DNA from 3 places in the Rothia sp. HMSC068E02 genome. Region 3 is predicted to be linked to each of the others. Evidence: predicted binding sites of a transcription regulator. Region 3 holds the regulator's gene; each other region holds the start of a gene.
What was found. Region 3 encodes LexA, which represses DNA repair genes until DNA is damaged. Its sites were predicted from a motif close to TCGAACANNTGTTCGA; they were not measured.
Positions count from the first base shown of each region.

Region 1: a site for LexA is predicted at 6,499-6,514, ahead of uvrA (excinuclease ABC subunit UvrA). Genes of this name have one in related genera too.
Region 2: a site for LexA is predicted at 4,556-4,571, ahead of ruvA (Holliday junction branch migration protein RuvA). Genes of this name have one in related genera too.

Region 1 is NZ_KV812882.1:696,080-705,827, forward strand. Features, by position in the region: gene nrdF (class 1b ribonucleoside-diphosphate reductase subunit beta) at 1-961, shown strand, start outside; gene HMPREF2919_RS04470 (zinc-binding dehydrogenase) at 1,285-2,328, shown strand; gene HMPREF2919_RS04475 (formate--tetrahydrofolate ligase) at 2,562-4,274, shown strand; gene HMPREF2919_RS04480 (MBL fold metallo-hydrolase) at 5,623-6,396, shown strand; gene uvrA (excinuclease ABC subunit UvrA) at 6,537-9,425, shown strand; gene HMPREF2919_RS04490 (GNAT family N-acetyltransferase) at 9,454-9,748, shown strand, end outside.
Region 2 is NZ_KV812882.1:735,032-744,779, forward strand. Features, by position in the region: gene HMPREF2919_RS04580 (hypothetical protein) at 1-363, shown strand, start outside; gene HMPREF2919_RS04585 (Mur ligase family protein) at 551-1,834, shown strand; gene HMPREF2919_RS04590 (type 1 glutamine amidotransferase) at 1,834-2,601, shown strand; gene HMPREF2919_RS04595 (YebC/PmpR family DNA-binding transcriptional regulator) at 2,734-3,492, shown strand; gene ruvC (crossover junction endodeoxyribonuclease RuvC) at 3,791-4,480, shown strand; gene ruvA (Holliday junction branch migration protein RuvA) at 4,712-5,332, shown strand; gene ruvB (Holliday junction branch migration DNA helicase RuvB) at 5,504-6,490, shown strand; gene yajC (preprotein translocase subunit YajC) at 6,857-7,216, shown strand; gene secD (protein translocase subunit SecD) at 7,316-9,007, shown strand; gene secF (protein translocase subunit SecF) at 9,010-9,748, shown strand, end outside.
Region 3 is NZ_KV812866.1:49,339-59,086, reverse strand. Features, by position in the region: gene HMPREF2919_RS00705 (type 1 glutamine amidotransferase family protein) at 1-696, opposite strand, end outside; gene HMPREF2919_RS08980 (LysM peptidoglycan-binding domain-containing protein) at 815-1,486, opposite strand; gene lexA (transcriptional repressor LexA) at 2,326-3,000, shown strand; gene HMPREF2919_RS00690 (ATP-dependent DNA helicase) at 3,246-5,318, opposite strand; gene hflX (GTPase HflX) at 5,325-7,037, opposite strand; gene HMPREF2919_RS00680 (class I SAM-dependent methyltransferase) at 7,181-7,804, shown strand; gene dapF (diaminopimelate epimerase) at 7,918-8,853, opposite strand; gene miaA (tRNA (adenosine(37)-N6)-dimethylallyltransferase MiaA) at 8,950-9,748, opposite strand, start outside.

The sequences.
Region 1 (9,748 bases), on a different contig from region 3:
GCTCGTCGACCACGTGGTCGAGGCTATCAACTGGAACCGTATTGAGGACGAGAAGGACCTTGAGGTTTGGGATCGTCTGACCGGTAACTTCTGGTTGCCGGAGAAGGTGCCGCTGAGCAACGACGTGCCCTCCTGGAAGACCCTGACCGAGGAAGAGAAGCAGCTGACCATGCGCGTCTTCACCGGTCTGACCCTGCTGGACACCATCCAGGGTACTGTCGGTGCTGTGTCCCTGCTGCCGGACGCTGTGACCGCGCACGAAGAGGCCGTGTACACCAACATTGCGTTCATGGAGTCCGTGCACGCAAAGTCGTACTCCTCGATCTTCTCGACCCTCGCCTCCACCAAGGAGATTGACGAGGCGTTCCGCTGGGCTTCTGAGAATGAGCACCTGCAGAAGAAGGCGAAGATTGTTCTGTCCTACTACACCGGTGACGACCCGCTGAAGAAGAAGGTTGCCTCCACTCTGCTGGAGTCCTTCCTGTTCTACTCGGGCTTCTACCTGCCCATGTACTGGTCTTCGCACGCGAAGCTGACCAACACCGCTGACCTGATTCGTCTGATTATTCGTGACGAGGCAGTGCACGGCTACTACATTGGCTACAAGTTCCAGCGCGGCCTGGCGAAGGAGTCCGCGGAGCGTCAGGCAGAGCTGAAGGAGTACACCTTCAACCTGCTGTACGAACTGTACGAGAACGAGGTGGCGTACACCCACTCCCTGTACGACGGTGTGGGTTGGAGTGAGGACGTTAAGAAGTTCCTGCACTACAACGCTAACAAGGCTCTGATGAACCTGGGCTACGAGCCGATGTTCCCGGCGACCGTGACTAACGTGTCCCCGGCAATCCTCTCGGCACTGTCCCCGAACGCTGATGAGAACCACGACTTCTTCTCCGGTTCCGGCTCTTCCTACGTGATCGGTAAGGCTGTGAACACTGAGGACGAGGACTGGGACTTCTAAGGCGGAGACTTCTATCCTGGGACTTCTAAGCCCCTTCTCGCCTTGAGATATCAGGCTGAGATAAACCGACCCCCGCGTATCCACTGTGGATGCGCGGGGGTTCCGCCGTTTAACCGGGCTATTTAACGTGCCAGGATGCCCAGGCTTCCCCGGTATAACCTGGCGCGGAAGCGGCGGAGAAGCAGGGGAGTAGGAGCGGTCTTTCTGGTTCCGGTTGTCGGAATTTTTACCTTCACCCCGTAGCATAAAAAATTATTGATATATCGGGGTGCGGGGCGTACTCTGATACGACTAACTATCAACGCAGATTTGAAAGGAACATCATGCGTTCAGTTGTTATGGAAGCCCCCGGCAAGGTCGTCGTCAACGAAGTTGAGAAGCCGACCCTGCTCGAACCCACCGACGCCATCATCAAGCTCGCCGCATCCTGCATCTGTGGCTCCGACCTGTGGCCCTACCGCGGCGCACAGCCCGTTGACCACCGGGCAATGGGCCACGAATACATCGGTGAGGTCGTCGAGGTCGGCTCCGAGGTCACCACCGTAGCCCCCGGCGACTTCGTCGTAGGCTCCTTCTGCATCTCCTGCGGCGAATGCGAAACCTGCACCGCAGGCTACCCCTCCCGCTGCCTCAAGGCAATCGCGGCAGGCGACGCCTTCATTGGCGCACGCTCCAACGGCACCCAGGCAGAATACGCCCGCGTACCCTTCGCAGATGGCACCCTCGTCAAGACCCCCGCTGCACCCACCGCAGAGCAGATTCCGCACCTGATGGCGGCATCCGACGTGCTCGGCACCGGCTGGTACGCAGCAGACGCAGCGCAGGCAGGCCCCGGCAAGACCATCGTCGTTGTTGGCGACGGCGCAGTCGGCCTGAGCGCAGTCATCGGCGCTAAGCAGCTCGGCGCGGAGAAGATCATCATCATGTCCCGCAACCCCGAACGTCAGGCGCTCGCTAAGGCATTCGGCGCAGCCCACATCGTGGAAGAGCGCGGCGAAGAGGGCATCGCCAAGGTCATGGAGCTCACCGACGGCGTGGGCGCACACGGCGTCGCGGAGGCTGTTGGCACCCAGCAGTCCTTCGACCAGGCTCTCGGCTGCGTACGCCACGGCGGCTACATCGGCTTCGTGGGCGTTCCGCACGACAGCTCCATCGGCACCGATAAGCTCTTCGGCAAGCAGGTTCACCTGGAAGGTGGCCCCGCCCCCGTACGCAAGTACCTGCCGACCCTCATCGACCTGATTTACAAGGGCGAAATTGAGCCCGGCCGCGTCTTCGACATGGTTCTGCCCATTGACGAGGCGGCTAAGGGTTACGAGGCAATGGACCAGCGTACCGCTACCAAGGTTCTGCTGACTATGCCGTAATAGCCGCTCGTATCGCCGGTTCCTATACCGGCTGCTGTACCCGCAACCCGGCGTATATGCGCTACTAATCCCCGCACCGACCCTGTCGCTCCACGTGAGCGGAGGTCACCGGTTGCGGGGATTAGTGCGTTAAAAATTGGGTTTATTTGCCACCTTCCGGCGAGGTGAGGGACAAATGAGTGAGCCAAGGCATAGAATAAAAGAGCATGATTCGTACAACTCGAAGGATGACAATGACGAAGAAGCCTTTCCCTTCCGACCTCGAAATCGCACTTGCCGCCGATCTTTGGCCTATTAACAAGATCGCAGCAGACAACGGCATCAGCGAAGATCGCCTTGAACCCTACGGCAAGTATGTCGCTAAGGTCCTCCTCGACGAAACCACCAACGCAGAGACCGCCCGCAAGCGCGGCTCCAAGTACATCGTGGTTACCGCAGTCACCCCCACCCCGCTCGGTGAAGGTAAGACCGCAACCTCCGTCTCCCTCGCACAGGGCTTCGCCCAGACCGGCCGCAAGGCAATCCTGGCTCTGCGTCAGCCCGCAATGGGCCCGACCTTCGGCATCAAGGGCGGCGCAGCAGGCGGCGGCTACTCCCAGATTGTTCCGATGGAGAAGCTGAACCTGCACCTGACCGGCGACTTCCACGCCGTCACCGCAGCGCACAACCTGCTTGCCGCCATGATTGACAACCACCTGCACCACGGCAACGAGCTGCGCATCGACCCGCGCGCAATCGAGTGGCGCCGCGTTATCGACATGAACGACCGCTCCCTGCGCAACATCGTCGTGGGCCTGGGCGAACGCATGGACGGCGTGGTCCGCGAGACCGGTTTCGACATCACCAGCGCCTCCGAAATCATGGTGATTCTCTCGCTGGCAACCTCCTTCAAGGACCTGCGCGAGCGCCTGGCAAAGATCGTGATCGGCCTGAACTACGACGGCGAGCCCGTCACCGCAGCCGACCTGAAGGCTGACGGCGCAATGTCCGTCATCCTGGCAGACGCAATCAACCCGAACCTGCTGCAGACCCTGGAGCACACCCCCGCGCTGATTCACGCGGGCCCCTTCGGTAACATCGCAACCGGTAACTCCTCCGTGGTCGCAGACTACGTTGGTCTGGAGTACTCCGACTACGTGATTACCGAGGCTGGCTTCGGTGCCGACATGGGTGCGGAGCGTTTCTTCAACGTCAAGTGCCGCGTTTCCGGCCTGAAGCCGGACGCAGCAGTGCTCGTCGTAACCGTGCGCTCCCTGAAGTCCCACTCCGGCCTGTACAAGATCGTTCCGGGCAAGCCCCTGCCCGAAGGCATGCTGCAGGAAAGCCCCTCCGACGTGGAGAAGGGCGCAGAGAACCTGAAGAAGCACATCGAGATTGTGCGCAACTTCGGTGTTCAGCCGGTCGTGGCAATCAACGCCTTCCCGACCGACTTCGAGTCCGAGCACGAGACCATCCGCCGTATCGCTGAGGAAGCTGGCGCTCGCGTCGCTATCCACCGCGGTGTGGCTGAGGGTGGTAAGGGCACCACCGACCTGGCAGACGTGGTTGCTGAGGCATGTGACGACGTTTCGGATCTGAAGTACACCTACGATCTTGAGGACTCCATCGAGACCAAGATTGAGAAGGTTGCGACCAAGGTCTACGGCGCGGACGGCATTTCGATTGCTCCCGCTGCCGCTAAGCAGCTGAAGCGTTTTGCTGAGCTGGGCTACTCGCACCTGCCCGTGGTTATCGCGAAGACCCATCTGTCCATCTCTTCGGATGCAACTCTGAAGGGCGCACCGACCGGCTGGACCCTGCCCGTGCGCGAGGTTCGCCTGGCTGCAGGTGCCGGTTACGTCTACGCTATCTGCGGCACCATGCGCACCATGCCGGGCCTGAGCAAGAGCCCCGCAGCTGAGCGCATCGGCTTCGACGAGAACGGCGTGATGGTCGGCCTGTCCTAAAGCGGCTGTTCCAGCTGATTTATAGCTAGTGGAGGCGGCGCTCCTTCCCCACAGCGGGGGAGAGGCGCCGCCTTTGCTGTGCCCTATGGTGCTTTTGTAGAGTGCTCTGCCCCAGATACATGGAAGCATGAGGGGCGAATACGAGGTGCGCAACGCTTGAGGGCGAGGGAGCTCTTGAAAACAGAGTGAAACCAGACTGCAACCAAGCTGAAACCTGGCTACAACCAGACTGCAACCAGGGGGAGTGAAGGATCCTGAAACCCCTGGTGGAGGGGTCTTTCAACCTTTCATTGAGGCTTCTAGGGCGCCTGTTTTGAGGGCGGAATTGGTACGTGCTGGTTAATAATTGGGCTCTATTTGTGCTTGAAGGTCAGGTTTTATTAAACAATCTATAGAGGTTGATTTTTTAGTGACACACTGTCTTGCATTTTGTGAAAATACGGCATTGACTAGGTATTTTGCTTTTTGAAAGGGGTTTTAATGGGTGCACTCAGTGAACCTGAAAGTGGGGCTGATGTTATTGTTTTGTAATAAAACCTCTACTTTAGGGGGTACCTACAGGGGTAAAACAGACCAATTGATTTTGCCCTCGCGCGAATAATTGTGCAGATTTTGAACGGTGAGCAGTACATTTTTTCCTGCTCATGAAGTTGCAAGTACTTGAAGATACTTTCACCTTAACCCTCTACTTCCGCAGAATACCGGGCTAAAACTGTGTATTGAACCTTTGGGATTGCCGAGTGTGGAGCTTAAGTTAAAGGTGCACCGAAGTGCCAAAAGAGGGAAATTCTAAAATTATTTTGGGTGAAATAAGTCACGCTAAAACTCGAAAAAAATGAAATTGGTACGTATGGATACCCTAAAAAACACCTGTTTTTATTACAGAATGATTACAATGAGGCGCGGGTCACTAAATCCGGCTCTCCGTACCAAATTGGGTGGTAAAACAGCCCCCAAAAAGTTCGCTACTATTGAGTCATCAAGTAATCGTGAGATTTCCAAAGTCCTCGGGTTGCTTGTGTTTGAGTGAGTGATAGATACCCCTGGGTGTCATGAGAAGCGACTGTGTATCGATGCGCAGTCGCTTCTCTGTTTAACTTTTGAATTTCGGCGGACTTTTGAATTTCACTGAACCCTCAGCCAGGCGGAATCCAGCCGGGACCTAATCCGTGCTGAACCCAATCTGTACTGAGCCTAATCTGTACCGAGCATGCTCCAGAATCTGTTCCCTGTGCATCCCGCACAAGCAACCCGTACATGCATCCCGCACGGTCAACGCCGAATGCGCTGATAGGGGAGCGAACCGCATAGGCGCATGCTGTGCGGTCACAACCCCTACACTGGAACTATGACTACTTACCCCGAACCCACCCTCATCTTTGAGAACCCCGAACTGACCGTCCGTGCGTTCAGCGTCTCCGAGATGGACAACAGCGTCTACCTCATCACCATGCGCGCCACCGGCGAGCAGGTACTCATCGACCCCGCAGACGACGCAGAAGAACTCTACGCCTACACCCTCGACGCGCTCCTGCACGACTGCCCGCAGCTCGAACTGGCAGACGGCGAAGAACGCCGCGTGCGCGTTATGGAGAGGGACGAGGACTTCAACTCCCTCAAGCCCCGCGCAATCGGTCTGACCGGCATCCTGGTCACCCACGGCCACTGGGACCACATCCGTGCCATTAAGGAGCTCGACCGCCTCACCGGTGCCGTCACCTCCGCAGGCGCCGCTGACGCAGCCGCTATTAAGGAGCAGGAAGACTACACCGTCGAAGAGGAGCTGACCGGCGGCGAAAGCTTCGACTTCTACCTCTCTGACACCGTCATCCGCGCCCTGCACGTGCCCGGCCACACCCCCGGATCCATCGTCTACACCCTCAAAACCACCTGGGAAGACGGCACTCCCGCAACCCTGCTGTTCACCGGCGACGCCCTCTTCCCTGGCGGCGTGGGCAAGACCGACTCCCCGCAGCAGTTCGGTGAGCTCTTCTCCAACGTGCTTGAAAAGCTCTTCGGTGGCTTCGACGATGATGCCATCGTGCTGCCCGGCCACGGCCGCTCCACCACCCTCGGCGACGAGCGCCCCCACCTGGAAGAGTGGGGAACCCGCGGCTGGTAAACCGCACGTGATGAATTGCGCCTCCTAGTCCGCCTCATATAAGTACTGCACCCTCATGCCTTCACCGGCCGCATAATCCCGCTGGTGAAAGGCGTGAGGGTGTAGAATTTAAATTCGAAGATAAGACGAAAGGATTTTCGATGACACCCCGCCCGGCACACGGTAGCACCGCACTCAAAGCGAACGACCTGACCAGTATCCGGGTTCAGGGTGCCCGCGAAAACAACCTCAAGAACGTAGACCTCACCATTCCGCGTGATGCGATGGTCGTCTTCACCGGCCTCTCCGGCTCCGGTAAGTCCTCCCTCGCCTTCGACACCATCTTTGCGGAAGGTCAGCGCCGCTACGTCGAGTCGCTGTCCTCATACGCGCGTATGTTCCTCGGACAGGTCGATAAGCCCGACGTAGACTTCATCGAGGGCCTCTCCCCGGCGGTGTCTATCGACCAGAAGTCCACCTCCAAGAACCCGCGCTCAACCGTCGGTACCATCACCGAAATCTATGACTACATGCGTCTGCTCTGGGCGCGCATCGGCCACCCGCACTGCCCCGAATGCGGTGAGGAAATCACCCAGCAGACCCCGCAGCAGATTGTGGACATTCTGCAGGAGTACCCCGAACGCACCCGCCTGCAGATTCTCGCGCCCGTCGTCAGCGCACGTAAGGGCGAGTTTGTGGACCTGTTCAAGGACCTGCTCACCCAGGGCTACTCGCGCGCCCGCGTGGACGGCGAAACCGTGCAGCTCTCCGACCCGCCCAAGCTCGCCAAGCAGTACAAACACACCATCGAGGTGGTCGTCGACCGCATCGTCATTAAGGACGGTATTCACCAGCGCCTGACTGACTCCATCGAAACCGCGCTCAAGCTCGCCGACGGCCGCGTGCTCATCGACTTCGTGGACCGCGAGCAGGACGACCCCGAACGCACCCGCTCCTTCAGTGAAAACCTCGCCTGCCCCAACAACCACCCGCTGCAGATCGACACCATCGAGCCGCGCGCCTTCTCCTTCAACTCGCCGTTCGGCGCGTGTAGCGCCTGCGACGGCATCGGCTCGCGCCTGGAAGTCGACACCGAACTGCTCGTACCCAACCCCGACCTGACCCTCGGTGAGGGCGCTATCGCCCCCTGGTCGCAGGGTAAAGCAACCACCGAATACTGGCTGCGCTTGCTCGCCGGCCTGGGGGAGGAGCTCGGCTTCGACCTGAACACCCCCTTCAAGGACCTGCCCGCCAAGACCCGCGCCGCCATCCTGGACGGCAAGGACTACAAGGTCGAGGTGTCCTACCGCAACCGTTTCGGCCGCGAACGCCGCTACACCTCCGGATTCGAAGGCGTGAAGGCATACATCAAGCGCAAGCACGAAGAAACCGAATCGGACTTCGCCCGCGACCGCTACGAACAGTACATGCGCCAGGTCGCCTGCCCCTCCTGCGGTGGCGCGCGCCTGAACCCGACCATCCTCGGTGTGAAGGTCGGCGGCAAGTCTATCGCAGACATTACCGACCTGTCCCTGGCTGACGCGCTCGCTTTCGTGCGTGGCCTGCAGCTCAGCGCCCGCGAAGCCAAGATTGGCGAGCAGGTCCTCAAGGAAATTGACGCGCGCCTGCAGTTCCTGCTGGACGTGGGCCTGGACTACCTGACCCTCTCACGCTCCGCCGGTACGCTCTCCGGCGGTGAGGCGCAGCGCATCCGCCTCGCAACCCAGATTGGTTCCGGCCTGGTCGGCGTGCTCTACGTGCTCGACGAGCCCTCCATCGGTCTGCACCAGCGCGATAACCGCCGCCTCATCGAAACCCTGACCAAGCTGCGCGATATGGGCAATACGCTTATCGTGGTTGAGCACGACGAAGACACCATGCGTGAAGCTGACTGGATCGTGGACGTAGGACCCGGCGCCGGCGAGCACGGCGGCGAAATCGTGCACTCCGGCAGCTTTGAAGAGTTGCTGAAGAACACCAAGTCCATTACCGGCGACTACATGGCTGGCCGCCGCAGCATTGAGGTGCCCGCATCCCGCCGCCCCGTGGACAAGGAACGTCAGCTAATCGTGCGCGGCGCCCGCGAAAACAACCTCAAGAACGTGACTGTGTCCTTCCCGTTGGGCGTGTTCACCGCGGTGACCGGTGTGTCCGGCTCGGGTAAATCCACCCTCGTCAACGACATTCTGTATACCTCCCTGGCGAACAAGCTCAATGGCGCCAAGCAGGTACCCGGCCGCCACAAGAGCATCGACGGCCTGGAACACCTGGACAAGGTCATTCACGTGGACCAGTCGCCCATCGGTCGTACCCCGCGTTCGAACCCCGCCACCTACACCGGCGTGTTCGACCACATCCGCAAGCTGTTCGCAGAGACCAGCGAAGCGAAAATGCGCGGCTACACCCCGGGTCGATTCTCCTTCAACGTCAAGGGCGGCCGCTGCGAGGACTGCTCCGGCGACGGCACCCTGAAGATTGAAATGAACTTCCTGCCGGACGTGTACGTGCCCTGCGAAACCTGCCACGGCAAGCGCTACAACCGCGAAACCCTCGAAGTGCACTACAAGGGCAAGACCATTGCCGACGTACTCGAAATGCCCGTGGAAGAAGCAGCAGAGTTCTTCGCCGCATTCACCCCGATTGCGCGCCACCTGAACACCCTCGTGGATGTGGGCCTGGGCTACATTCGCCTGGGCCAGCCCGCAACCACCCTCTCCGGCGGTGAAGCGCAGCGCGTGAAGCTCGCAACCGAACTGCAGAAGCGCTCCAACGGCCGCTCCATCTACGTGCTGGACGAGCCGACCACCGGCCTGCACTTTGAAGACATCCGCAAGCTGCTCGCCGTGCTGCAATCGCTGGTCGACAAGGGCAATAGCGTCATCACCATCGAGCACAACCTGGACGTGGTCAAGTGCGCCGACTGGATTATCGACATGGGCCCCGAAGGTGGTAGCGGCGGCGGCACCGTCATCGCCGAAGGCACCCCGGAACAGGTGGCTCAGGTGAAGGGCTCGCACACCGGCGCGTTCCTTGCCGAAATCCTGAGCTAGCCAAGAACTTGACCTAGAGGAAACCTACATGACTGATACTCAAGGAACCGAACCCACTCGGGGAGCTAAGGCAACCCGTGGCGCTGTGAACCGTGGTGCCGTGAATCGTGGTGCTGTGACCACCGCGGACCGTGCGCGGCACATCCTGCACACCCAGCTGGAGGCGGACTTTTGCCAGGCACCCGGCTCGATTAGCCGCGCCCTCGAAGAGCTACGCGACTACCCGGAAGCCGAGAGCCTGCCGCTGCTCGCCACCGTGCAGCCGCCCTCCGAGAAGATGGGTGCCGCACGCCGCCGCAACGACGACATTTGGGAGTTGCGCG
Region 2 (9,748 bases), on a different contig from region 3:
CACCAGGAGGCGGTTGCCCGCGCCCGCGAAGCGCTCGCCGAACTGGCGCGCACCGAGCCGGAGGTGCCGCTCACCGCCCTGGATGAGCCGTGGATTCCGTCGCTTGCCATGAACCGCCCGTATGCGGCTCTGCGCGCGCAATCGCCCGAACCGCTGGCGCCCTGTGAATCTGGTCTGGGTGGTTCCGGTACTGAGAGCGGGGCGGCTGGCTTCTTCTGCACGGGCGCGGCGGGTCAGTTTTTGAGCGCCCACACCGGCGATGCTGACGCGGCGTTCCTGGTGAATACTGCCGCGTGGCGGAATGTGCTGGTGGAGCCGGCGCAGGAGTTCACGCGGGTGAGGGTGCAGGGTTCTCTGTTCTAAGCGGGCTTGCTCTTCTAAGCGGGCTCGCTGTTCTAATACCCCCGGCGCTTCGCCCTAGCCGGAGCCCCGCACCAAACCCCACCCCGCCCGAACCAAACCCCGCACCAAAACCCCAGTAACCCCGCCCCGTCCGGCATGAGCGAACGAGCCCGGCGGGCCATTCAGCCGCTGGCGTGCGTGTACTAAAATGGTAAGCATGTCCAAACCCCTCATTCGTCTTCTCGGCCAGGGCGTACGCGCCGCGACTAAGCTTCGCGGCGGCGGCTCCGCCTTCCCCGGCCTTGTCATGGAAAAATTGCACCCCGACTTCGTTGCTGAAGAGCTCGCGAAGCTGCCCTACGGCGTGGTTGTTGTCTCCGGCACGAACGGTAAGACCACCACCACGAAGATGGCTGTGCAGCTGCTTGAAGCTCAGGGTCTGAAGGTTTTCACTAACCGCACCGGTTCGAACTTTGTGCGCGGTGTCGCTGCGGCACTGCTGGGCGAGATGACCCTCGGCGGCAAGCTTGAGGCCGACATCGCCGTGCTGGAGCTCGACGAGGCGCACGCCGTGCACTTCGTCAAGGCCGTCAAGCCCGACTATGCGCTACTGCTGAACGTTCTGCGCGACCAGCTGGACCGCTTCGGCGAGATTGACACGACCCGCCGCATGCTCGCGACCGTGGCCGCCGCAACCACCAACACCGTGGTGCTCAACCGCGAGGACCCGCGCATCCGCTCCCTCGCTGAGAACGTGCAGCCGGGCGTGAAGGTCAACTACTACGGTCTGGCCGAGTCCCTTCGCTCGTACTTCCCTTCGGACGATGAGATGCGCGGCGGAACCGTCGCGAAGGCAACCCTGCCCGAGGCAGACGTCACCCTGACCGCGTTCTCCGGCACCTCCGCAACCTTCGACCTGGCGGGTGTGGAGCGAGTCGGCGAGATCAACCTCTACGGCATTTACAACATCTTCAACGCCGCCGGCGCTATGGCCCTGACCCGCGCGGTCATGGGCGATAAGCTCAATGAAGATAAGCTCATCGCAGAGTTGGCGAAGATTACTCCCGCCTTCGGACGCGGTGAGACCCTGAACGTGAACGGCCGCCCGCTGCAACTGCTGCTCGTGAAGAACCCCAGCGGCTTCCGCCTGTCCCTGGCGAGCGCAAACGCTGACGACTACGCCACCATGATTACGATTAACGACCAGTACGCTGACGGTCGCGACGTGTCCTGGCTGTGGGATGTTGACTTCGACGGCCTGCGCGGCACCGGCGTGCAGATGGTCTCGGGCGTGCGCGCCTGGGACATGGCGCTGCGCCTGGAGCACGACGGCGTGAAGGTCGGCGAGGTCGACGAGAACCTGGCCGATGCGCTCAAGCAGTTCATCGCCTCCAGCGGGGATGCCCCCATGCGCATCTTCTGCACCTACACCGCCATGCTGGCCCTGCGTGAAGAGCTGGCAAAGATTACCGACGTTGAGAAGGTCTCATAATGACGGCAACCCACACTTTTGAGGGCACCCCGGCGCCCGGCCCGAACAACGGCAAGACGCTGCGCATCGTGCAGCTCTACCCGCTGGACATGAACATCTACGGCGACTGGGGCAACACCCTGGCGCTGGCCCGCCGCGCGCAGGCACACGGCTTCGACGTGCAGATTCTGGACCACAACCCCGGCCAGCCCTTCCCGGAAGATGTTGACATTATTCTGGGTGGCGGCGGCCAGGACTCCGGCCAGTCCGTGATTCAGGACGACCTGCACGCTAACGGTGACACGCTGCGCTCGCTGGCTGAGGCTGGCGTACCGATGCTCGTCATTTGTGGCCTGTACCAGCTGTTCGGCAAGGAGTTTCGCACCCGTGAGGGTGAGGTGCTGAAGGGTATCGGCATTTTTGATGCGCATACGGTCGGCGGCGATGACCGCCTGATTGGCAACATTGTTGAGGAGTCTGAGGAGTTCGGCACCGTGATTGGTTTTGAGAACCACTCGGGCCTGACCTACCTGGGCCCCGGCTGCACCCCGCTGGCTACCGTCACCAAGGGTGAGGGTAACAACGTGACCGATGCGTATGAGGGTGCGCGCGTGCACAACGTGATTGGCACCTACCTGCACGGTTCGCTGCTGCCGAAGAACCCGAAGATTTCGGACTACCTGATTGAGCAGGCGGCTAAGCGTAAGTTTGGCGAGTTCACGCCGAACACGATTGACGACTCGCTGGTGGAGAAGGCGCGCGCTTCGGCTGCGTCCCGCCCCCGCTAGCCTATTCCTGGCGGTGGCGTGCACTTTCTGAGGTGGTGTGCGCCTCCGCTACGGTATAGTTATGTGAGTACAGTACGGTGCGTGGGACGTTTCGCCGTGCCCGCACGGAGGTTTTGACTAAGGGAGATACGAATGTCGGGTCACTCTAAATGGGCGACTACTAAGCACAAGAAGGCTGCTATCGACGCTAAGCGCGCGAAGGCTTTCGCGAAGTTCATTAAGGCTATTGAGGTTGCGGCACGTATGGGTGGCGCCGATATCGCCGGTAACCCCGCTCTTGACCTTGCTGTGTCGAAGGCGAAGAAGAACTCCGTCCCCAACGACAACATCGACCGCGCTATCAAGCGTGGCGCCGGCCTGACCGGTGAGACCATCGACTACACCGAGATTATGTACGAGGCACGCGGCCCGCAGGGTACCGCCCTGTACATCGAGTGTCTGACCGATAACCGTAACCGTGCAGCGTCTGAGGTTCGCCTGGCTGTGACCCGTAACGGCGGCACCATGGCTGACCAGGGTTCGGTTGCGTTCCTGTTCGAGCGTAAGGGCGTTGCTGAGGTCACCAAGACCGACGGTCTGACCGAGGACGACGTTCTGATGGCTGTTCTGGATGCAGGTGCCGAAGAGGTTCTGGACGAGGGCGATATTTTCACCGTTGTTTCCGCAGCGACCGACCTGCCCGAGATCCGTAAGGCACTGGACGAGGCTGGCCTGGAGTACAACAACGACGACCCGGTCTTCCGCCCGACCATGCAGGTCGACCTGGACGCCGAGGGCGCCAAGAAGTTCCTGAAGCTGGCAGACGCTATTGAAGAGCTCGACGACGTTCAGAACGTCTACTCGAACGCTAACGTCTCTGACGAGGTTATGGCAGAGCTGGAAGCTGAGTAATCACTCGGATTCTGATATCTGATGCTTGAAGAAGCCGCTCCTTTAACCGAGCCGCCGTAGGGTGGCTGGTTGGGGGAGTGGCTTCTTAGCGTTTGGGCTGTATTGCCTGCGATACCGCATTTTGGGGAGGCGCTGGGTACTTTTCGCGGGGCACGCGGTGACTGTTCTCGCGGTGACCGTGCTTGTAGTGACTGCTCTTGTAGCGACCGTGCTCGTGGCACACCCCAGTGCCGGGTGCTAGGATTCTGAAGGGCTAGAATCTAGAGATTCTATAGGGAGTTTGTCGAAAGGGGAGATGATGGCCGCCGCTCAACCTGCCGCACGCGATAGCATGCGCGAGAACCGTACCGCCGCCGCTGTGGAACGTGTGCCGGGTGCGACCCGCATCATGGGTGTTGACCCGGGTCTGACCCGCTGCGGCTTCTCCATGCTCGATATGACCGCCGACCGTAAGGCGCACTTCGTGAACGTGGGTGTTGCCGGCACAATCCCGGCGGAGTCCCTGGACCAGCGTATTCTCTGGATTTTCAACGCCGCCTCCCACTGGCTGGACACCTATAAGCCGGATGCCCTGGCGATTGAGCGTATCTTCGCTCAGGAGCAGGTGAACACGGTGATTGGTACGGCGCACGCTTCGGGCGCGGTGATTTCTGCAGCGGCGATGCGCGGCGTGCCAGTGTTCTTCCATACCCCTTCGGAGGTGAAGGCGGCGGTGACCGGTAGCGGCCGCGCCGATAAGGCGTCGGTGGGTCGTATGGTGACCCGTATTTTGGGGCTGGATTCCATGCCGAAGCCTGCCGATGCTGCCGATGCCCTGGCGATTGCGATTTGTCACGGTTGGCGTGGCGGCGGCATTGGTTCGGGCATTAATATGTCCGCTCAGACGCAGACTCACCAGGGCTCACGCCCGGCGCAGGCGCCTCGTGGCGGGTCGTTGACTCCGGCGCAGCGTGCCTGGATGGAGGCGGAGGCGCGTGCTCGCCGCTAGAGGTGCCGCCGCTAGAGGTGCCTTCGCGGGCCTGTGTGCCGTCTCCTGTTGGCTCGCATGTATTCGCTAAGAAGTTCGAATATATGCTTGATTTCAGAAGAAATATTCTAATATACTTGTAGTGTCTCCCCGTTGAACTGGGGGAGTGCGTTCTGCGGGTGCCGGAGTTCCCGGTGCCCTCACACTGCCGCGAGCCTCATTCCTAGGCGCGGTGTTGAAAGGTGGAGAGAAATGATTGCATCCCTGACCGGTCGTGTGGCTCAGGTGGGCCTTGATCATGCGGTGATTAACGTGAACGGTTTTGGCATGCTCGTGTACGCTACCGCGCGTACTCTCTCCAAGTTGCGCACGGGTGAGGAGGCTACCGTGCTGACCACCATGATTGTGCGTGAAGAGTCGATGACTCTGTACGGTTTTTCGGAGCCTGCCGAGCGTGAAGTGTTTGACATGATGCTTTCGGTTTCCGGTATTGGTCCGCGTATTGCGCTGGCGGTGTTGAGTGTTCACACTGCCGCTGAGGTGGAGCGCGCCGTGGCGACCGGTGACGATAAGGCGTTCACGAAGGTTCCCGGTATTGGCCCGAAGGGTGCCCGCCGTATTGTGCTGGAGCTTGCCGGTAAGCTGATTCTCAGCGATGGCCAGACCGATGAGCTGCCGCTGAGCCAGGGCATTGTCTGGAAGCCGCAGGTGCTTGACGCTCTCACCTCCTTGGGCTGGAGTGAGAAGGACGCTTCCGCCGCTATTGACGCTTACGTGCAGCACAACCCTGCCGCAGAGACTGAGCCGGTGGGTGTGGCTCTGCGCGGTGTGCTCGCATCCTTGGGTACTCAGAACACGGTGGGCCGCCACTAAGCGGCGCGCCCTGTTCGATGTATCCCACTCAAACTTTTGTGAAAGAAGAATTCTATGAGCCAGAATCCCTATGAGCCGCAGCCCGCGGCGTCCCTGGTTTCCGGCGGGTATTTTCCCGGTCAGGTGCCCGGCACTCAGGCGTCTTCAGCTCCCGCCCAGCGCCTGGTGGCGATGGAAGAAGAGCCTGAAGAGAAGATGATTGAGGCGGCACTGCGCCCTAAGTCCCTGGACGACTTTGTGGGTCAGCGCCGCGTGCGTCAGCAGCTGTCCCTGGTGTTGGAGGCTTCGAAGATGCGTGGCCGTAGCGCCGACCATGTGCTGCTGTCGGGCCCTCCCGGTCTGGGTAAGACCACTCTCGCGATGATTATTGCGGCAGAGATGGAGGCGCCGCTGCGCATCACCTCCGGCCCGGCGATTCAGCATTCGGGTGATTTGGCGGCGATTCTGTCTTCGCTGACTCCCGGTGAGGTTTTGTTCCTGGATGAGATTCACCGTATGAGCCGCCCGGCTGAGGAAATGCTCTACATGGCGATGGAAGATTTCCGTGTGGACATTGTGGTCGGTAAGGGTGCGGGTGCGACCTCCATTCCGTTGGAGCTGCCGCAGTTCACCCTGGTGGGTGCGACGACCCGTGCGGGTCTACTGCCCGGTCCTCTGCGTGACCGTTTCGGTTTTACCGGTCACCTGGAGTTCTATTCGGTGGAGGAGCTGGAGCTGGTGCTGCGCCGTAGCGCTGGTCTGATGGATATGCAGATTACCTCCGAGGGTTTCACCGAGATTGCCGGTCGTTCCCGCGGCACGCCGCGTATTGCGAACCGCCTGCTGCGTCGTGTGCGTGACTGGGCACTGGTCAACGGTGTGGACCGCATCAATGCGACCGATGCCGCAACCGCCCTGGACATGTACGAGGTGGATTCGCGCGGCCTGGACCGTCTGGACCGTGCCGTGCTGGAGGCGCTGATTCACAAGTTCGGCGGCGGCCCGGTCGGTCTGTCCACCCTCGCCATTGCGGTGGGTGAAGAGACGGAGACCGTGGAGACGGTTGCCGAACCGTACCTGGTGCGTGAGGGCCTGATTGGTCGCACCCCGCGCGGTCGTGTGGCTCTGCCTGCGGCATGGGAGCACCTCGGCTTGGAAGCGCCGGAGATTCAGCTCTAGATCCGTATCAGCTTTAGGTCGGCACCAGCTGATAACACTGTAGTAGCCCGTAGGAGGCAGTAACCTCCCGCGGGCTTCTCTGTGCCCCCGGTATCTCTTCTGCAGGGGCGGTAGTTCTTCTGCAGGCGCGGCAAGCTCTTCTACCGGTTCTGCAGGCTCCATCGAGCTCTGCCCGGCTCTGTCGGCGACATAAAATTACGCCGAGAGAGTCCAAAACTCAGGTTAACCTCACAAAAACGCTGGTTCGGGGCGCTAAAGCTCATGCTCTCGCGTAGGATGGATACGTACTGTATCTACGATTCCACACCTTCTGGTACGCTCAACCCTCGCGGTGAGCGGCACGGGTGCGGATGTGAAAGTGAGACCATGGATTTTAACCTCCTGATTATGATTGCCATGATGGCGCTGCTGGCATGGATGATGTTCTCCGCCCAGAAGCGTCAGCGTAAGCAGATGGAGGAACTGCGCGCAATGCAGCAGTCTCTCGTCCCCGGCACCCAGGTGATGACTGGTTCCGGCATCTACGGCACCGTTGTCAGCACTGACCTTGAGAACAACAAGCTGCAGCTTCAGATTGCGGACGGTGTTGTTATCACCCTGGCACTGAACGCGATTATGGCCGTCGTCGAGGAGGAAGCCCCCGCGGCGCCCCTGACCGAGGACGTGTACGAGGCTACCGCATCCGAAGCTCCCGCTTCCGATACCTCTTCTGATACTGCTAAGTAATTCAGAGCGTATGAGCCCGGCGCCCAGTGAGCGGCGTCGGGTTTTCGCGTTACGGAATCTGTAGAACACTCAATACTATTCACACGAAGAAGGAACATTATGGCTAAGCGTTCACCGCTTGCAGCCGCGCGAGGGGCGCTCCTCTCGATGGTCCTGCTCATGGTTGTTATGGCTGCCGGTATTTTCGGCACCACCTATTCGGGAGGTTCTTGGGCGCCGAAGCTCGCCCTGGACCTTTCGGGTGGTACTCAGATGATTCTTTCTCCGAAGGTTAACGGCTCTTCGGATGAGAACGTCTCCCAGGAGCAGTTGAACCAGGCGGTTGAGATTATTCGTCAGCGCGTTGATGGTGCCGGCGTTTCGGAGGCGGAGGTTACCACCTCCTTCGGCTCGGGTAATAACGTGGTTGTTTCGGTTCCCGGAACGATTAGCGCTGAGACTCGTCAGCTGATTCAGGCGTCTGCAAATATGACGTTCCGCCCGGTGCTGCTTTCTGGTGCCGGTACTGCGGTGGCTGAGGATGCCCGCACTGCGGACGATAAGCTGCCCAAGCCGTCCGCGGAGCCGACTGATGGTTCGGACCGTAACTGGATTACTGCAGACCTGTACAAGCAGTACGAGGCGAAGGACTGCACCGCGGCACGTAATGAGGACGCCGATAGTGCGGACCCGACTAAGCCGATGGTGGCGTGTTCCACTGACGGTCAGGAGAAGTACATTCTGGGTCCTGTGGAGCTGAGCGGTAGCGATATTTCTACCGCAAGCCACTCGCAGGAGACGACCGGTCAGGGCGTGACTACGGGCCGTTGGGCTGTGAACATTCAGTTCAACGATGAGGCTCGTGAGAAGTTCCAGAACATTACTTCTCGCCTGAACGCGATTCGTGCACAGAACGCAAATGATCCGCGTGCCCGCTTCGCGATTCTGCTGGACGGCAAGGTGCTGTCTTCCCCGGTGTCGCAGGCTGTGATTTCTGACGGTAAGCCGCAGATTACCGGTAACTTCACCGAGCAGGAGGCGAAGGCTCTCGCCGATCAGCTCAAGTACGGTGCCCTGCCGATTAGCTTCACGATCCAGTCGGAGCAGCAGATTTCTGCGACCCTGGGTTCGGAGCAGCTGCGTGTGGGTCTGCTGACCGGCCTGATTGGTCTGCTGCTGGTGTTCGTGTACTCGCTGTTCCAGTACCGTCTGTTGGGCTTTGTCACGATGATGTCGCTGGTTGTGGCTGGCATCATCTCGTATGAGGCGATTGTGCTGCTGGGTTGGGCGTTGAACTACCGCCTGTCCCTGGCTGGTGTGGCGGGTCTGATTGTGGCGATTGGTGCTACGGCTGACTCGTTCATCGTCTACTTCGAGCGTATCCGTGATGAGATCCGTGCGGGCCGCACGATCCCGTCGGCGGTGAACCACGGTTGGCAGCGTGCATCCCGCACTATTTTGGCGTCGAAGGCTGTGAACCTGCTGGCTGCTGTGGTGCTGTACGTGGTGTCGGTCGGTTCGGTGAAGGGCTTCGCGTTCACCCTTGGTTTGACTGCGATTGCTGACCTTGTGGTCGTGTACCTGTTCACCCACCCGATGCTGACTCTGCTGGCGAATACCCGCTACTTCGGTGAGGGTCACCGCCACTCGGGCTTGTCGCCTGAGTCGCTGGGCGCTACGCCGCTGTACCGTGGTGCCGGTCGCCTCCGCAGCCCGGAGGAGAAGCAGTTGAGCATTGCTGAGCGTCGCCGTGCAGAGCGTGCTGCCGCTGAGGCTGACGAGTCTGCTTCTGATGAGAAGAAGGAGAGCTAAGCATGGCTACCGATGTGAAACCTAATGCTTTTGCCCGCTTCGGTAATGACCTGCATTCGGGTGCCCGCTCGTACCCCTTCGTGGGTAAGCGCCGCCTGTGGCTACTGCTTGCGGCTGTGCTGATGGCGGTTTCGGTTCTGATTCCGGCTGTTGGTGGCGGCTTCAACCTGGGTATTGATTTCCGTGGCGGTTCGGAGTTCGTGGTCTCGAAGACTGCGCACGTTGATACTGCTACGGGTGAGCGCATTATTCACGAGAAGGCGAAGGACGCTTCGGATGTTCGCGTGACCAATATTGCGCCGGGTACGATTCGTGCCCAGATGAGCAAGCTCAGCGATGATGAGACTTTGCAGGTGAAGGCGGCTCTGCAGGAGGGTTACGGCGTCTCTGAGAATGACGTGACCTCTTCGTTTGTGGGCCCGACCTGGGGTGCGGATGTGACCCGTCAGGCGTTCTGGGGTCTGGTCGCGTTTGTGGTGCTTGCGCTGATTGGTATGGCGTTCTACTTCCGCACCTGGAAGATGTCGCTGGCGTCTATTGCGGGCCTGTTCTTCACCGTGGTGGTGACGGTTGGCCTGTACGCCGCGTTCGGCTTCGAGATCACTCCGAGTGCAATTATTGGTTTCTTGACGATTCTGAGCTACTCGCTGTACGACTCGGTGGTGGTGTTTGATAAGATCCGTGAGAACACCGAGGATGTGCTGGAACGCCGCGACACGACCTTTGCCGAGCAGATTAACC
Region 3 (9,748 bases):
GCGGCGCATAAACTCCGCACCCAGCTCACCAGATCCCACCGGGCAGAACTGCACCGCCGTCAGCGGACCGTTCTCAACCGCCGCGATATAGGCGGGCTCGGTGACAGTCCACGTCACCGCCGGAGGGGCAATATATTCAATGCTCTGATCAAAAGCCCACTCAAAAACGCCGTGCTCAGATTTGAAGTGAGCCTCACCCTCAAGATCCTTGAGCAACGTACTATCGGAGGAAGAACGCAGGGCAGAAGCACCGGGCGCCAGGTCTCGGGCAGAAAGCTCCACGCTCTCACCGGGCCACTCCCCCATGCACTGCACCTGAACCTGCCCCATCTGCGGATGCTCCACCGTCACCGAGTCGAAGAGGCAGCTCAACGCCGCACCGGCAACCAGCACCGGACGACCGCCAGCAACACGGCGACCAATCACGCGCTCAGCGTCCTTAGCTTTCAGGTCTTCGTACGCCTCGAGAGAGCTCACACCGCCGGTCACCACCATGCCGTCAGCTTCACGCAACTGGTCGGGCACAGCGGTCACGATAACGTCCGCCCCCGCATCCTGAAGAAGCTTCACCAGAGGACCACGAGTTCCGGGTTCCCCCAAAACGGCAACCACGGGACGAGCGGGCTGAGTGGTCTGTACAGATTCAGTTTCGACGGGTGTGGTTGCAGCGGGTGTGGGTTCAGCGGGAACAGGCATCGGTGCGCTCCTATTTCATAGGCTCAAGAATTCGACTCAAGCGCTCAGCTTGAGAGATAGCGGGTTCGGAGTCAAGACATCAACCTCATGCAGAAGCCAACCACGTACGTGTCCATGCTTAGCGCTGAGTCTGAGGAATTTCCAGACGCTGACCGGCATCAACAGAGGTGCTGGTCAACGAGTTCAACTCCATAATACGAACCACAGTATCACGGGTGTCACCCTGCGGATCCACCGCCTGAGCAATATCCCACAGGGTCTCGCCATGCTTGACCACAACGACGGTTCGAGTCACCGAAGCGTTCTCCACAGAAGCAGAAGCCGCCGGGCCAAAGAAGCTAATAGCACCGAGCACAATCAGCGCCGCCAAAGTCAGCAGAGGCAGCCCCTTCAGGAAACCGCGCACAGTACCAAGACGACGAATAGAAGCGGGAACCGCGCGCAGAAACTCGCCGCCCTTAGCCAGAAGAACACTCTTCACGCTAGGGGTCTGCGCATCAGAAGCAGTCTGCGCGCCAGAAGCTACAGAGCGAACCGGTGCCTGAATAGAGCCAGCAGGGGCAGAAGCGGCGGGAACACGAGTAGGCTGACCCACCTGAGCGGGGCGAGGCGCATGAGCCGCACGAGAAGAGCGAACAGACTGCGAAGACGCAGGCACACGAGAACGCCCCTGCATGGTGCGGGCCGACACGGTGCTGGCGGACGCAGTGCGGGCGGGGTGAAGTACCACCAAACCTGCCGGAAGGTGTGCAGAAGTGCCACGAGAAGCAATAGGTGCTGCAGTAGTCATTGTGGTTCCTTTCTCTCAGCTCGCCCCGGGGTTGCCCCGCGGGTCTAGCAATGCCGAGCGATACCCGCTCGGAGGTCCTAGTTGAGTGATAACTATGGAGTGGTGATTGTTAGGCGATAACTATTGGGTAGCTAGTCCCTAGTTAGGTCAGAGCGTCGGATGCACCGGGCTGCGCTGGGTCGCACTGGGTGACCCCGGAACCCCATCCCCTGCGCTCTCTCTTCGCCAGATGCTCCCTAGAGCATCCAAGGTAGATCATGCGAAGAGAGAGGCAGAGGATTCGAATACATTCGAACACCCATTCACTCTCCTCTCCCGAAAGACTCCGGGTTGAATCTTCGAATATTTTTCGAACATTCACCCGTAAATCCTGAATTCCAGGAGAGATTCAAGAGTATATACGAACTCTTGTTCTAAAGTCTAGCAGAGATGTACTAAAAATTTCTTCGAGTTTCGAAGAAAAAATCTAGAATATTTGTTTGAGTTTTTCGGTGTAGTGTTCTACACTGGTGTCAAGAGACGTTCCACACGCTCCTGATGAGTCCTACTCACAGCAGGTTTCTGTACCCGTTACAGCTTGGTTCTGTATCTAAATGCAGGTGCTGCTGACTGAGTTTTATAGGGCGGAGGCGCATACTCGTTGCCCGCGTATCGCTCCGGCACGGATAGAATTCCTCCACCCCCTGACGAGATAAGACCAATTTCAGCAGAACCAAAAAATTTTTAGGACACCATCGGAAAACGTGTGAAGCACCCATCCGTGCCCCGACCGGACTGTGTCTCAAACAGACTGCAGAGACCGGAATACAGAAATCGGGGCACAGACCGAAGGAAAAGAAATGGCAACAGCACCCCGTCCGGCGCTGACCGCGCGCCAGCAGAAGATTCTTGACGCGATCCGCACCGAGATTGAACAAAAGGGTTACCCGCCGTCCATGCGCCAGATTGGTGACATGGTGGGTCTTGCGTCCCTGTCTTCGGTCACTCACCAGCTCGGCCGTCTCGAGACCATGGGCTACATTCGCCGCGACCCCAAGCTCCCCCGCGCCATTGAGGTGCTGGATGAGAACGGCGTCGGCATCCACGGTAGCGCTTCCTCTTCCCTGCCCGAGCTGCCGAACTTCGAAGTCGGCGATGAGGACCTCGTACCCGTTCCCCTGGTTGGACGAATTGCAGCGGGCGGCCCCATTACCGCCGAGCAGTCCGTGGAGGATGTGCTTGCCCTGCCCCGCCAGCTGGTCGGTAACGGCAAGCTTTTCATGCTCAAGGTCAAGGGCGATTCCATGATTGACGCCGCAATCTGCGACGGCGACTGGGTGGTTGTCCGCGAGCAGCACACCGCAGACAACGGCGATATCGTTGCTGCTCTGCTCGACGATGAAGCAACCGTAAAGGTGTTCCGTCAGGTTGACGGCCACACCTGGCTCATGCCGCGCAACTCCAACTACGAGCCGATTATGGGTGACCGCGCAACCGTCATGGGTAAGGTCGTCTCCGTGCTGCGTAGTCTCTAGAAAACCACAGCCTCTAGAAGATGCAGTCTCTGAAAGACGCGGGCTCTAAACAGCCACAGCATCTCAAAGAAGCTGTTTTAAACAACACAGCCTCTAAAAGACATAGCTACGAGGCTTTTAGCTCTCTATAGAAATCACCCCGGTGATACGTAAACGTTCACGTATCACCGGGGTGATTTCTATATGTCTAAATTTATATGCCCAAAACGGGGCGGCGGCGCGGCAAGGAATGGATCTCGCCCGAGCTAACGCTCAATACTCGCCGAAAGACGAGCCAGCGCACCAATCACGGCTGCCTTATTCTGCGTCGACCACATCGGCGGCATCGCCTTCATCAAGAAACCGCCGTAACGTTTAGTCGCCACACGAGAATCCAGTACAGCCACCACGCCGCGGTCAGACACCGAACGAATCAGGCGGCCCGCGCCCTGCGCCATACGAATCGCCGCATGGTGAGCAGAAACCGCCATAAAGCCGTTACCGCGGTGACGGTTCACCGCCTCCGTACGAGCCTGCGCAATCGGGTCGTCCGGGCGGGGGAACGGAATGCGGTCCATCACCACCAGGCGGCAAGAGTCACCCGGAACATCCACGCCCTGCCATAGGCTCATCGTTCCGAACAGGCATGAGTCAACGTCCTCGCTGAACTCCTCCACCAGAGCCTTGAGCGAAGACTCACCCTGCAGAAGAATGTTCAGGTCGCTATGCTCACGCATGTACTCGGCGGCACGCTCAGCGGCACGCTTCGAGGAGAACAGGCCCAGGGCGCCGCCCTCCGACGCCTCGCACAGCTCACGCAGACGCTCCAGCTGACCCTCGTGCACACCAAATCCCGGAGGCTTCAAATCTCCGGCAACGTACATGATGCCCTGCTTGCGGTAGTCGAAAGGTGAACCCACATCGATACTCGTCCAGCGCGGCGCACCCTCCCCTTGCAGTCCCAGGGCAGCGGCTGCAACATCAAAAGAGTCACCCACCGTCAGGGTCGCACTCGTCAAAATCACGGTGCGGTCAGCGAACAGGCCGTCACGCAACTGCAGGCCAACGCTCAACGGAGCGATATTCAGGGTCGCCGGGTCGGTATCGGAAGCAGCCACGTAGCGGCCGTTCTCCCAACCACCCTGACGAGAAATCCACAGAACGTCCTGCTCGCCCGAAGCCTCCAGAATGCGGCTGCTCATATCGTGCACCTCAGAGACACGCGAGCGCGCCATCTGCAGGCCGGCGTCAACGTCCTGACCGTCCGGTTTGGTATCGGACAGGGCGGTGCGGGCGGCATCATTTACCGCAGAAATAGCGGTCAAAAGGCGACCGTCCAGGCCCTTCAGAAGGCCCTCGGCAAGACCCTCGAAAGCGGTCTCCAGGGTGCCAGCAGCCATTTCCAGCGCGCCGGAATCAGCCTTCGAATGCTTCTTCACGCTACGTGCCGCACGGCGAACCATCGCAACCGTCAAAGAACCAGACACGGCACCGGTCACACGGTCCACCAGTTCATGAGCCTCATCAATAATGACCGTCTCATGTTCGGGCAGAACCTTCATGCCTTCAAAAGCGTTAATCGCCAGCAGGGCGTGGTTCGTGATGACAATGTCAGCCTCAGCGGCACGGCTACGCGCCATCTCGCTAAAGCACTCTTCCACCAGCGGGCAGCGGCGACCCAGACACTCGGCGGCGCTGACCGATACCTGAGCCCAGGCGCGGTCAGAGACGCCGGGCTTCAGCTCGTCGCGGTCGCCGGTCTCAGTGCGGTCGGCCCACTCGCGCAGGCGCACCACTTCCTCACCCACGCGGGAGGTCGAAGAAGGCATGTCAAAGAGAGCATCCGGCTCGTCTTCCGGGTAGCCGCCCTCCAGCTTGTGCAGGCAGAGGTAGTTATTGCGGCCCTTGAGCAGAGCCACCTGCGCCTGCGATTCAGGGCGCGGCTCCAGCGCTTGTAGAAGACGCGGAATATCGCGGTTCACGATCTGCGCCTGCAGGGCAAGAGTCGCCGTCGCAACAACAATCGGCTGGTCCGACTCCCCCACCCGCGCCAGGGCAGGAACCAGGTAGCCCAGAGACTTACCGGTACCGGTACCCGCCTGGACCAGCAGGTGACGCTGCAGTTCAAGAGCCTGCGCCACATGCGCCACCATGGTGCGCTGACCGGCACGGTTCTGACCGCCAGTGGCGGCAACCGCCTCGTCCAGCAGGGTCAGGGCATCCTTCGCACCGGGCAGGGTCTCAAGCTCCTGCCCGGTGAATCGGGTGCCGTCGGTCGCCGATCCGGGTACAGTTCCCGGGGTGTTTTTGGGCGCGTTGATGCTCTCGGTCACGCTCATCCGCCTCTAGAGAGCCTCGGGGGTAGAGGACTGTTCGGATTCAGAAGCGGTCGCTTCAGCCAGGGCGTGTGCCTCCGCAAGTTCCTCTTCCAGAACCTCCAGCAGGTCGCCCTCCAGCACATACTCGGACAGTTCGGAGGCGACATCCTCACGGACCAGAGCCACCACGAAGGTGCCGTCCGATACGAAATCGGTGCTCTTAATTTCGGCATCCCACTCGTGCAGGCGCGAAATAATCTCACCGTGCGAGTACGGAATCAGCAGCTTCACCTCAATGGAGGGGCGCGGAATGGTGTCCGCAATCTTCTGCTTCAGCTCCTCAATACCCTCACCGGTACGCGCCGAAACAATCACGTGCTCCGGCTCGCGCTGACGCATACGCTCCAGCACGAACGGGTCGGCGGCATCCGCCTTATTCAGCACAATGATCTCGGGGATATGGCGGGCGTCGACCTCCGCGATGACCTCGCGGACAGCACGAATCTGACCCTCCGGGTCCGGGTGCGAAGCATCCACCACGTGCAGGATGACGTCAGCGTCAGCGACCTCTTCCAGGGTGGAGCGGAACGCCTCGACCAGCTGGGTCGGCAGCGAACGCACGAACCCCACCGTGTCAGAAAGGGTGTAGCCGATACCGTCCGGGGTCTGAGCCTTACGGACGGTCGGATCCAGGGTCGCAAACAGGGCGTTCTCCACGAGCACGCCCGCGTCGGTCAGACGGTTCAGCAGGGAGGACTTACCCGCGTTCGTGTACCCGGCAATAGCAACCGAAGGCACACGGTTACGGCGACGGTTCAGACGCTTCGTCTCACGCGCCGGCGCCATCGCAGCAATCTCACGCTTAAGCTTCGCCATGCGAGCGCGCAGGCGGCGGCGGTCCATCTCAATCTTGGTTTCACCGGGACCACGCGAACCGATACCCTCACCGGCTGCGGCACGGCCACCCGCCTGGCGGGACAGGGACGCACCCCAACCACGCAGACGCGGCAGCATGTACTCCAGCTGAGCCAGCTCAACCTGCGCCTTACCCTCGCGAGACTTAGCGTGCTGAGCGAAAATGTCGAGAATCAGGGCGGTGCGGTCAATGACCTTGACCTTCACGATGTCTTCGAGGGCACGACGCTGCGAGGGAGCCAGTTCGGAGTCGACAATGACGGTATCGGCACCGGTCGCCTCGACAATGTCCTTGAGCTCCAGTGCCTTACCGGAGCCGAGGAAGGTGCCGGGGTCCGGCTTGAGGCGGCGCTGAACCAGGCCGTCCAGAACCTCGGAACCTGCGGTTTCAGCCAGCGCTGCGAGCTCACGCAGGGAGTTCTCTGCGTCCTCGACGGTGCCCTCGGTCCACAGGCCGGCAAGCACCACGCGCTCGAGGCGCAGCTGGCGGTACTCGACCTCGGTGACGTCTTCAAGTTCGGTGGAGAGGTTCGCGATACGGCGCAGTGCGCGGCGCTCAGCGAGGTCTTCCTGGTCACCGTCATATTCGGAATGCTCGCGCTGAACGTCAGAAATTTCACGCGCGCGAGTATCCAGCACACGGCGGCTATTGTTGCCGTGAGTGCTGGAGGAGTTATCGCTGTGGTGCGCGGTACCGGCGGCGTCATAAGTAGTGACGGAGGCGGCGGCCTGGGATCGGCCCAGAACGCGGTCTACGGTGCGGCGCAGCTGCTCATCGCTGGGCAGCTTTTCGGTATCAGATACGGGGGTGTTCTTAGAATTCATACGACTCTAATTCTACCGCCGTTGCCCGCATCAGGTAGGGGGTTCGGTCGCCTGTGCGCTCAGGGCGTGTAAGCTGTTGACCCGCCCCGTGCATTCTCTGCCCGTGTGCGGCGGGTTCTTGCCCTACCGGTACACTGGATAGCATGAGCGAGCAGCATTATTTCTCTGAAACCCCCGAGACCGAATTCAAGCCCCGCCCGGTGCAGGTGGAGCTTGCCGGCCGCAAGGTCACCGTCACCACAGCTAACGGCATTTTCAGCCCCTCCGGCATTGATAAGGGCACCGCTATTTTGCTGCAGGAAGCACCCGACCCGCAGGGTACACGCATGCTCGACATCGGCTGCGGTTGGGGCCCCATCACCCTGACTTTGGCGATGCTCGCCCCGCAGGCGCAGGTGCACGCGGTGGACGTGAACTCCCGCTCCATCAGCCTGACCGAACGCAACGCTGCCGCTCTCGGCCTGTCAAACGTCACCGTGGGAACCCCCGACTCTGTTGACCCCGAACTGCGTTTCGATACAATCTGGTCGAACCCGCCGATTCGCGTGGGTAAGGAGGTTCTGCACGAGATCCTGCTGACCTGGCTGCCGCGCCTGGCGCCCGGCGGTGACGCCTACCTGGTGGTTCAGAAGAACCTCGGCTCCGATTCACTACAGAAGTGGATGGACGCGCAGCTTGAGGAGCTGCACCCCGGCGAGTTTGAGGTGTCCCGCTATGCGACGTCGAAGGGTTTCCGTATTCTGCAGGTGCACCGCTACGAAGACTAAAACCCCCTGACGCTGACCGCTAGGGGACGTAAAAGCGGCGGGTGTTTTCTGAACGTGTTATCAGAAAACATCCGCCGCTTTTCTCTATAAAATCTCTGTTCTAAAACAGCACGTTATCGCAGTACGACGATCGCAACCATCTGCGCCGGACCAGCCAGAACAACATGCTCCAGGTCATCCGGACCCAGCACGAAAGTCACCGCAAGGGTACCGCCGGGCACATGCACCAGCCACTCATCCGGTGCTTCCTCGCCGCCCCAGAAACGGGTCGCCGCAGCCGCCGCACACGCACCGGTACCGCAGGAGAGGGTCTCACCCACGCCGCGTTCGTGCACGCGCATGCGGATAGCGCCCACCTGCGCGCCGCTCTCAACATCCAGGTCAACCGGCACCACAAACTCAACGTTCGTGCCGTTGACCGGGGCGGGGTTCACCTGCGGCAGGCTGTGTAGGTCCAGGCCGTCCAGCTTACCGTCGGAGCCGAGCATCACCACGGTGTGCGGGTTACCCATCGAAATGGACAGGCCAGCACGCGGAGTCTTCAGGCCGCGAGCAGATACCAGGCAGTCCTCGCCACCCTCGCGGGCAGCCTCACCGTGAATGAAGCTCCACGGACCCATATCAATCGCGTAGCCCTCTTCGGTGCGCGCCACAGTCTTCACGCCGGCACGGGTACCGATCTTGACGGTCTCGCCCACCTCAAGCTCAATCAGGCCCTCAGTGCGCAGGTACTCCACGAACGCGCGCACACCGTTGCCGCACATTTCAGCGATAGAGCCGTCACCGTTGCGGTAGTCCATGAACCAGACAGCGTCCGGGTGCTCTTCGAGCAGCTTCTGACCCGCGCGGGAGGCGGTGCTGCGGGCAGCACGAATGAAGCCGTCCGCGCCAATTCCGAAGTGTCGGTCGCAGGCGCGGGCTACCAGCTCGGGGGTGAGGGCAATTTCTGCGTTCTCGTCCGTCAGAAAGATGAAGTCGTTACCGGTGCCGTGACCCTTGGTGAGGGTCAGGCCTGCCAGCTCGCCCCAGGTGGAAGGGTTCTCGCTCATATGCTGTCCTTAAGGTTGGTGACCTGTCCGTTTATGATTTTACCGCGCCGACCGACTCGACGAGGTATCGGTTCGGCGACGGCTCGTTATTGTGGCTTATCGGGTGCTTTCGCAGATGATGGCTTCCGCCTCATCGGCAAGGGTGGGTGAGAGCGCATCCAGCCAGTGCACACGCGGGTCCGCACGGAACCAGGTCAGCTGGCGGCGCGCAAACTGGCGGGTCGCAATGGTCGTATCCTCAATCGCCTGCTCCACGCTATAGTCTTCATCTTCAAGTACGCGAGCAAACTGCGCGTAACCAATCGCGCGGGAGGCGGTCTTACCCTCCTGCAAACCCTGCTCGTTCAGGGTGCGCACCTCGTCCAGCAGGCCGCGCTCGTGCATCAGCTCCACGCGGCGGTGCAGACGCTCGTGCAGCAGGGCACGATCCATATCCAGACCAATCTGAATACTCTCGGTCACGTACTCGCGCACCGGCATGAACGCCGAGAACGGGCGACCCGTCACCTCGAACACCTCCAGGGCGCGAATGATGCGGCGCTCATCCTTCACACGCGCAGCCGACTCCGGGTCGACCTCCGCCAGGCGGGCATGCAAAACACCAATACCCTCGGTACGTGCCTGCTCCTCCAGGCGCTCGCGCACCCGCGCATCCGTGCCGGGGAACTCCAACTTATCCAGGGCGGCACGCACATACAGGCCGGAACCACCCACCAGAATCGGGTAGCGGCCACGGCCACGAATCTGCTCAATCAGCTCACGGCTACGCTCCTGAAACTCCGCCACGGACGCCTCATCCCGCACATCCATAATGTCCAGCAGGTGGTGCGGAACGCCGCGCATCTCCTCCGCAGTAACCTTCGCGGTACCAATATCCATGCCATGGTAGAACTGC